DNA from 2 places in the Kribbella sp. VKM Ac-2571 genome. Region 2 is predicted to be linked to the other one. Evidence: riboswitches for the same ligand, from Rfam matches in the RefSeq annotation. Region 2 holds a riboswitch; the other holds the start of a gene.
The links. Region 2 has a riboswitch for S-adenosylmethionine ahead of EV651_RS17730 (aminotransferase class V-fold PLP-dependent enzyme). Riboswitches for the same ligand answer to the same signal wherever they lie in the genome.
Positions count from the first base shown of each region.

Region 1 (4,241 bases), on a different contig from region 2:
CGATGGCGATGACCTCGGCGCCGAGAGCCGACGCGATCATGACCGCGGACAGGCCGACGCCACCACACCCGAAGACGGCCACGCGTTCACCCGCGACGACCTGTCCTACCTGGTGGACGGCGCGGAACGACGTGGCAAATCGGCAGCCCAGGCCCGCGGCGGTCGCGAAATCCATGTCGTCGGGCAGTCGCACCAGGTTCACAGCGGCGTACGGCACAGCGACGTACTCGGCGAACGAACCCCAGTAGTTGAACCCAGGCTGCAGCTGGTTGGGGCACACCTGCTGGTTGCCCTCGAGGCACTGCTCGCACGCACCGCACGCGCAGATGAACGGCGTCGTGACCCGATCCCCGACCGCCCACCCGCTCACACCCGCCCCGACCGCGGCGATCGTCCCGGCAAGCTCATGCCCCGGCACATGCGGCAGCACGATGTCGGAGTCATGCCCCATCCACCCATGCCAGTCACTACGACACAGCCCGGTAGCCTCAACCTTCAAAACCACCGAGCCGTCCGCAACCTCAGGCTCCGCAACCTCACGAATCTCAGGCAGTACGCCGTACTCCGAGATGACAACCGCACGCATCAGAGCGGCTTCATCAGCCGCCTGCGACCGCTGGGATGATGGAGACCTGGCCGCCGTCCTTGATCGTGGTCTGGAGGCCGTCGGCGAAGCGTACGTCGTCGTCGTCGACGTACACGTTCACGAACCGGCGGAGCTCGCCCGAGTCGTCCAGCACGCGGCCCTTGATCCCCGGGTACGACGCGTCGAGCGAGTCGAGCACCTCGGTTAGGGTCGCGCCCTCCGCGGACACCTCGGACACGCCCTGGGTGTAGGGCCGCAGGATGGTCGGGACGCGAACGCTCACACTCACTGCAGGCCTGCCTTCACGAAGGCGTCGTACGACGCGGGGATGGTCACCTTGGGGCCGACCCGGTCGGCCACGGCGTCGAGCGTCTTCAGCCCGTCGCCGGAGTTGATGATGACGGTCTCGGCCTCGGGGTCGAGCTGCCCGGTCGCGATCAGCTTCTTCAGCGTCGCGACGGTCACCCCGCCCGCGGTCTCGGCGAAGATGCCCTCGGTCCGGGCCAGCAACTGGATGCCCTCGACGACCTCGTCGTCGCTGACGTCCTCGATCGCGCCACCGGTACGGCGGGCGACGTCCAGGACATAGGGCCCGTCGGCCGGGTTGCCGATCGCCAGCGACTTCGCGATCGTGTCCGGCTTCACCGGCTTGACCACGTCGTGGCCGTCGCGGAACGCCTGCGCGACGGGCGAGCAGCCGGTCGCCTGGGCGCCGTAGATCTTGTAGTCAGTAGCGTCGACGAGGCCGAGCTTGCCGAGCTCGGTGAAGCCCTTGTCGATCTTGGTCAGCTGCGAACCGGACGCGACCGGGATCACGACCTGCTGCGGGATCCGCCAGCCGAGCTGCTCGGCGATCTCGAAGGCGAGGGTCTTGGAGCCTTCGGAGTAGTACGGGCGGACGTTCACGTTCACGAACGCCCAGCCTTCCTCCTCACCGGCGATCTCGGAGGCCAGCTTGTTCACGTCGTCGTAGTTGCCCTCGACGGCGACCAGCGTCCCGCCGTACACGGCGGTGGTGATCACCTTCGGGCGCTCGAGGTCGTGCGGGATGAACACGACCGAGCGGATGCCGGCCCGGGCCGCGGCCGCAGCGACCGCGTTGGCCAGGTTGCCGGTGGAGGGGCAGGCGAAGACCTTCATGCCGAGCTCGCGGGTGGCGCTCAACGCTGATGCAACCACCCGGTCCTTGAAGGAGTGGGTCGGGTTGCCGGAGTCGTCCTTCACCCAGAGCTTCCTGAGCCCGAGCTCGCGGGCCAGGTTCTGCGCGTCGACGAGCCGGGTGTAGCCGGGCTCGGTGTTCGGGAAGCTGGCCACGTCCACGGGGACGGGCAGCAGCGGCTGGTACCGCCAGATGTTCTTGGGTCCGGCCTCGATCTGCTCACGGGTGATCGTCGGGTACTCGTAGCCGACCTCGAGCGGACCGAAGCACTCCATACATGCGTAGAACGGGCCGAGCGGCGACTTCGCCCCACAGGCGCGACAGCTCAGGTGCGTACCGTTGCCGAAGGCACCTTCACGGATCGTGTGGGTGGCGGCGGTCAGGCTCATGAGTGAGGTTCCCCTCTCATCTTCCCCGCGAACACCGGATCTCGGCGGCGGGACGGATTTGGCACCGTTCCACCGCGAGACGCCCCGGGCGGGGGCTCGACGGGGAGGGTTGCCGGGACTTCAACGGGCCGTTTCCCTCAGTCCCTCTGGATGAGCTCCCCCGAGATTACCCAATCGGGTCCATATTGTGTCTTGTGATCCCACCATCTGAGACACGTGATCTCAGCTGCGGCGCTCCAGGAAGCGCATCACCGGCGTCGCCGCGATCCCGTGCACGACCACGCTCAGGATCATCGTGAACCCCAGTGTCGCCCACAGCCACGGCAGCTCGTCCCGGAACTGCGCTCCGGTCGCGGCGAGGTAGTAGACCGACGACACACCCCGGACGCCGAACGCCGAGATCGCCCAGCGCTCGGACCGGCGCAACTCCGATCGCGCGAGCGACAGCCACCCGAGCAGCGGACGAACCACCACAACCAGCAGTACGCCGACCGCCGCGCCGGTGGACGTGAGCGGCTCCAGGAGCCCCGCCGTGACCGCGGCACCGAGCAGGAGCAGGACTCCCCACGTGAGGATGTGCTCGAGCTCGCCGATGAAGTCGTGCAGCTCCCCGTGGAACTCGTGCTTGCTCTCCACCGACCGCAGAGTGAGTGCCGCGACGAACGCCGCGATGAACCCGTAGCCGTGCAGCACCTGCGTGAGTCCGTAGACGCCGAGCGTCATGGCCAGCGCGAGCACCGGCTCCCGCGACTCGGACAGCCGCAAGCTCCGAGAGGGGGCCGAGAAGGTCATCCGCCCGAGCAACCAGCCGGCACCGACCCCGATGGCGACACCGATCACGGCCTTCCCGACCACGTCCCAGGCGATCCACTGCCACGGCGAGAGGCTCTTGGTCGCAATGAACACCGCCAGGTAGACGAAGGGCGCCGCGAGCCCGTCGTTCAGCCCCGCCTCGGACGTGAGCGCGAACCGCACCTCGTCGTCCTCGTCGAGCTCGGCGTCCTCACCGGTCGTCGGCCCGTCCACCTGTACGTCGGACGCGAGCACCGGGTCTGTCGGCGCCAGGACCGCTGCTACGAGGAGCGCGGTAGCCGGAGCCAGCCCGAGCAACCATCCGACTCCGGTCAGTGCGGCGATCCCCGCCGGCATCGCGACGAACAGCAACCGCCACGTCACCGTCCAGGTGAAGAGATTGATCGGCCGGTCGATCGCCAGGCCGACGCCCATCAGCGCGACGATCACGGTCAGCGCCGCCAGATGCTTGGTCAGCGTGGGCTCGGCGATCGGGCTCAGGTGGGTGCGATCCACGGCCAGCCCGAGCAGCATCCCGGCGCCGACGAACGCGATCGGCGCGGATACGGCGTACCGGCGTAAGAGGCGTGGAAGAACGGCGCCGAGGAGCAACGCCAGGCCCGCCACCAGGTACAGGCCGTCCCCGTCGATCGTCATTGTGCCGATCCGGTGCCCAGTGTCACCTCAAGCGATGCGTTGCTCCCGGGGTGTGAGTGGGCAGCGCCTTGCGGGGGCCGTAGCGCGGGTGGCCGATGCCGGCGAGCTCGAGGAGGCGCTGGACGCGGAAGCGGTGGCCGCGGTACGGCTCGATCAGCTCGGCGCAGCCGTCGTCGTCGAGTTCCTCGCCGATCAGCGCGTACGACACGTTCCGCGATACGTGGTAGTCCGCGAACGAGAACGCATCGGCGTCCCCGTGAGCCCGCTGCCGTACCTCGGCCGCCGTCCACACCCCGACCCCGGGCAGTGACCGCAGCCGCCGCTCGATCTCGTCGGAGTCGCTCAGGTCGAGCGTCCGCTCCAGCGCCTTCGCCCGCGTCGCCGCTGTGATGACAACCCGCGACCGCCGGCCCTCGACACCCGCCCGCAGCCACTGCCACGACGGGATCTGCCGCCACTCCTCGGGCGCCGGCGGCACCATCATCTCCCGTCCGTCCGGAGGGGTCGGCCCCGGCGCAGGCTCGCCGTACTCACGCAGCAGCAACCGCCACGCCCGGAACGCCTCCTTGCCGGTCACCACCTGCTCGATCCCGGCCGCCGCCATCGCCTCGAACACCGCCCGCGTCCGCGGCACACGCACATCCGGGAACCGCCGCGC
Region 1 covers NZ_SNWS01000004.1:180,731-184,971, reverse strand. Annotated here, with positions in the region: gene EV651_RS11295 (zinc-dependent alcohol dehydrogenase family protein) at 1-586, opposite strand, end outside; gene EV651_RS11290 (ubiquitin-like small modifier protein 1) at 600-875, opposite strand; gene thrC (threonine synthase) at 872-2,134, opposite strand; SAM riboswitch class I at 2,148-2,291, opposite strand; gene EV651_RS11280 (sodium:proton antiporter) at 2,357-3,583, opposite strand; gene EV651_RS11275 (DNA-3-methyladenine glycosylase) at 3,606-4,241, opposite strand, start outside.
Region 1: it holds a riboswitch for S-adenosylmethionine, as region 2 does, so the genes downstream of both, thrC (threonine synthase) here and EV651_RS17730 (aminotransferase class V-fold PLP-dependent enzyme) in region 2, are expected to answer to the same signal.

Region 2 (4,241 bases):
CGCAGCAACGGCGGACTGCTCGTAGGCGCGGTCATGACGCAACGGCCGGACCTGTTCGCAGTCGCACTGCCCGGCGTGGGCGTCATGGACATGCTGCGGTTCCACCTGTTCACCGTGGGAGCGGCGTGGGCGTCCGACTTCGGTCTGCCGGACGATCCGGAGCAGTTCGAGGACCTGTTGGCGTACTCGCCACTGCATCGCATCAGCGACGGTACGGCGTACCCGGCGACTCTCGTGGTCACCGGTGACCACGACGACCGCGTAGTTCCGTTGCACAGCCACAAGTTCATCGCCGCGCTGCAGCATGCCCAGTCCGGGCCGCGGCCTGTCTTGACCCGGGTTGAGGTCAACACCGGCCATGGCTTCGGAAAGCCCGCTGCGATGGTCGCGGCGGAGTGGGCGGACCTACTGGCGTTCGCTGCTCACCATGTAGGTCTCGTACCTCCCGAGCAGTAGGAGGGCTGCTTCACCAGATGCGGGGTGCTTGGAGATCGCGCGGGTCGTCGGCCGGCTGACAGCCGTGCGCGCTCTCCGTGTACTCCGTGCGCGGGCCGCTCGTGGCGAGCGTGCGCACGGCGTCGACGAGCCGGTCCACGTGCTCACGGGTCGTCCCGAGGCCGAGGCTGGCGCGGACCGCCGTACCGTGCTCGGGGGAGCCGGCCAGGAGGTGGCCGACCAGCGGGTGTGCGCAGAACTTGCCGTCCCGGACACCGATGCCGTACTCCGCGCTCAGCGCCGCGGACACCAGCGTCGAGGTCAGACCGGCGACCGTGAAACAGACGGTGCCGACCCGGTCCGCGTCCTCGCCGAAGATCGAGTACGTCGTGACGTTGTCGATCTGAGCAAGCCCGGCGCGCAAGCGGGCCAGCAGGCTGCGCTCGTGCTGCTCGATGGCGTCGCGGTGCTTGCTGATCGCGGCACACGCACTCGCCAGGGCAATGGCGCCGATGACGTTCGGGGAGCCGCCCTCGTGGCGGGCCGAACCGGTCGTCCACACCACGGTGTCGCTCGTGACGGCGTGGGTCGCTCCGCCGCCGTGCAGGTACGGGTCGGCGGCGTCGAGCCAGTCGGAGCGGCCGATCAGCGCACCCGCGCCGTACGGCGCGTAGAGCTTGTGACCGGACAGGGCGACCCAGTCGACGTCCAGGGTGGCGATGTCGACCGGACGGTGCGGGGCGAGCTGCGCGGCATCCAAACAGACGCGTGCACCGTGTGCCTTGGCCACCTTGGCGATTTCGGCGATCGGGAAGATCTCGCCGGTGACGTTGGACGCGCCGGTGATCACCACGAGCCGCGGTCCCTCGGGCGCCTGACGGAGCGCGTCGGCGACATGGGTCACGGCCTCGGCCGGGCTCGCCGGCGCGGCCAGGCGAACGGTCCGCTCGGCCGGCCAGGGCAGCAGCGCCGCGTGGTGCTCGGACTCGAACACGATCACGGTCGTGTCCGCCGGCACCGCGCGGGCCAGCAGGTTCAGGGCGTCGGTGGTCTGCCGGGTGAAGATCACCTGGTCGTCGGCACGCGCCCCGACGAAGGCGTGCACCTCGGCGCGCGCCCGCTCGTACCACTGGGTGGTGATCCGCGAGGCGTACCCGTTGCCGCGGTGCACCGACGCGTACGACGGCAGTGCGGCCTCGACACTGGCCCGCACGGACTCCAGACACGGCGCGCTCGCACCGTGGTCGAAGTTCGCGTAATCGGTGACCCGGCCGTCGGCGAGCGGGACCAGGAGGTCCGATCCGACCGTGGCGGGGATGCTGCCGGTCGCGAGCCGGGCGATCGCCGGCCGCGGGGTCGTCGTACTGGCCGGCTCGAGAATGGACAGGATCGACATGATGCTGCTCCCAGGGAAGTCCGCACTTGCCGAACGGGGTATCCGCACGGCCTGGTCTTCACCCGGGGCACCCCACCGCGGAGGAGGGTTGCCGGCCAGCTAGCCGGGGCTTGTCGCTGACACTCATGACCTGCCGAGAACGGTAACGAAGGGGACACGGTGACCGCCAGTGGCTATCTCATGTGATGAGATGGGCGAACACATCGTGGGACAACGTGAGGAAGTCGATGACCTGGAGAGCACCTGCCGTCGAGCGACCGGACGGCTCGCTGACCGCACCCGAAGCGGAACTGCTGCACGGCTACCTGCAGTTCTACCGCACCACGCTGCTCTTCAAGTGCGCGGGGCTGACCGCCGAGCAACTGGCCGAACGGCCGTCGCCGCCGTCCAACCTGTCGCTGCTGGGCCTGATCAGGCATCTCACGAAGGTCGAGCGGATCTGGTTCCGCATCCACTTCGCCGACGAGCCCGCCGAGCCGCTGTTCGCGCCGGAGCTCGGCAAGGACGCGGACTTCGAGTTGATCGACCCTGCTGACGCGCAGGCGGCGTACGACGGTCTAGTCGCCGAGTGGAAGCTCTCGGACGACGCTGCCGCCGGTCACTCGCTGGACGACCGCTTCACGTTCAACGGCACGGAGTCGACGCTGCGGATGATCTACATTCACCTGATCGGCGAATACGGTCGCCACTGCGGCCACGCCGACCTCTTGCGGGAGCAACTCGACGGCACCACAGGCGCGTAACGACGACCTTGAGGGCTTCGAAGGTGCGGGGGTGCCGTTCACCCTCGCCCACCCCGCGGTAGTCCTCCCGCTGGTCCGTCGCCCCTTCGTGGCGTCGGCTCTGGTGGCTGGTGCGGTGGCACCCGACCTGCTGTACGTCGGTCCGATCTACCGGATCGCCACACAGCAGATCAACGGCAACTTCACACTGACCCTCACCCACGAGCTCACCTCTGCTTTGTGGCTGGACCCGCTGCAGGCTCTGTTGCTGCTCGCTGTCTTCAACCTGGGCCTCAAGCGACCCCTGATGGCTCTCGCGTCATCTGCGCTCGCTGGCCGGTTGAAGCCTTCACGCTTTCGCCTCCCCAGCGTCGCCGTCGTGCTCTGGACGGTCGCATCAGCCGTCGTCGGCGCGGTCACTCACGTCGTCTGGGACTCGTTCACCCACGGTGACGGCTACTTCGTCCGCCAGTTCCCCGGGATCTTCCGGGCTCAGGTGACAGGAGCGTGGGACGTCAACCGCATCCTCCAGTACGTCAGCACACTGGGCGGCTGCCTCGTTCTCGCGGTGTGGCTCTATCGCTGGTACCGCCGTACGGCACCGCAGCCTGTCGACGAGCGCATGCCGACCTGGCTGCGATACCTCGTTTATGTCGCGGCCATCGGTCTGGCGGTCGGGGGAGCGGTCGTGGAACTCGGCAGGGTCGACGGCGGGTTCAGCGGCGAAATCGGCGTACGGACGGTGCTCACAGGCCTCATGTCCGGCGGTCTGATCGCTGTCGGTGCGTACGTCGTCGTGTGGCACCTCGAGCGGTTACGACGACGAACACACGTTTCGTGACGCTACGGATGGGGCAGCGTGACCGGCGTGTGACACGTGGGACTCAAGGGGTAGTCGGGGTAGCCTGATCGATATGGCGACCCGCACGTCTTCCCCGGCGCGGGCGCAGAAGTCGGCAGCTAAACGGCCGAGCACGGCCCGTTCGGCTGCCGGTGGACGCCCCCGTCCGTCAGGCGCCCAGAAGCGTGGGCAGACCACGAAGCGCAGCGGTGGATCCACCGCCGCGCGGACCAGTACGCCCAAAAACAGCGGACCGGGCCCGTTCGCGGCCGCCATGCTCGCGCTCTGCCGCGGGGTGGTGAAGGTCTGGATCGGTATCGCGCACCTGCTCGGCAGCATGGTGCGGGGCATCGGCCACAGCGCCCGTGACCTGGAGCCGGAGCATCGCCGTGACGGCGCCGGCCTGCTCCTGATCGGCCTGGCGGTCGTCGTGGCCGCCGCCATCTGGTGGGACCTCCCGGGCTCGGTCGGCGACGGCGTACGGACGGTGGTCGGCGGCAGCATCGGCATGCTCGGCTGGGCCCTGCCGTTGATGCTGGTGGTCATCGCGATCCGCACGCTGCGTCACCCCGACCGCAACGGCCCGGCCGGCCGTCAGGTCATCGGGTGGACCGCGGTGAGTCTCGGCGTACTGGGCCTGATCCACATCGCCAACGGTCTGCCGCGGCCGAGCAACCCGGCCGACGGACCGCTGCGAGACGCCGGCGGCGCGATCGGGTACTTCGTCTCGTCGTTCCTCTCGGACCTGCTCACGCAGTACGTCGCAGCACCGCTGCTGGTGCTGCTGTCGATCTTCGGCGCCCTGGTGATCACCGGGACGCCGGTCTACGCGATCCCGCTGCGGTTC
Region 2 covers NZ_SNWS01000007.1:229,038-233,278, forward strand. Annotated here, with positions in the region: gene EV651_RS17725 (prolyl oligopeptidase family protein) at 1-456, shown strand, start outside; gene EV651_RS17730 (aminotransferase class V-fold PLP-dependent enzyme) at 467-1,831, opposite strand; SAM riboswitch class IV at 1,849-1,962, opposite strand; gene EV651_RS17735 (DinB family protein) at 2,059-2,574, shown strand; gene EV651_RS17740 (DUF4184 family protein) at 2,606-3,394, shown strand; gene EV651_RS17745 (DNA translocase FtsK) at 3,468-4,241, shown strand, end outside.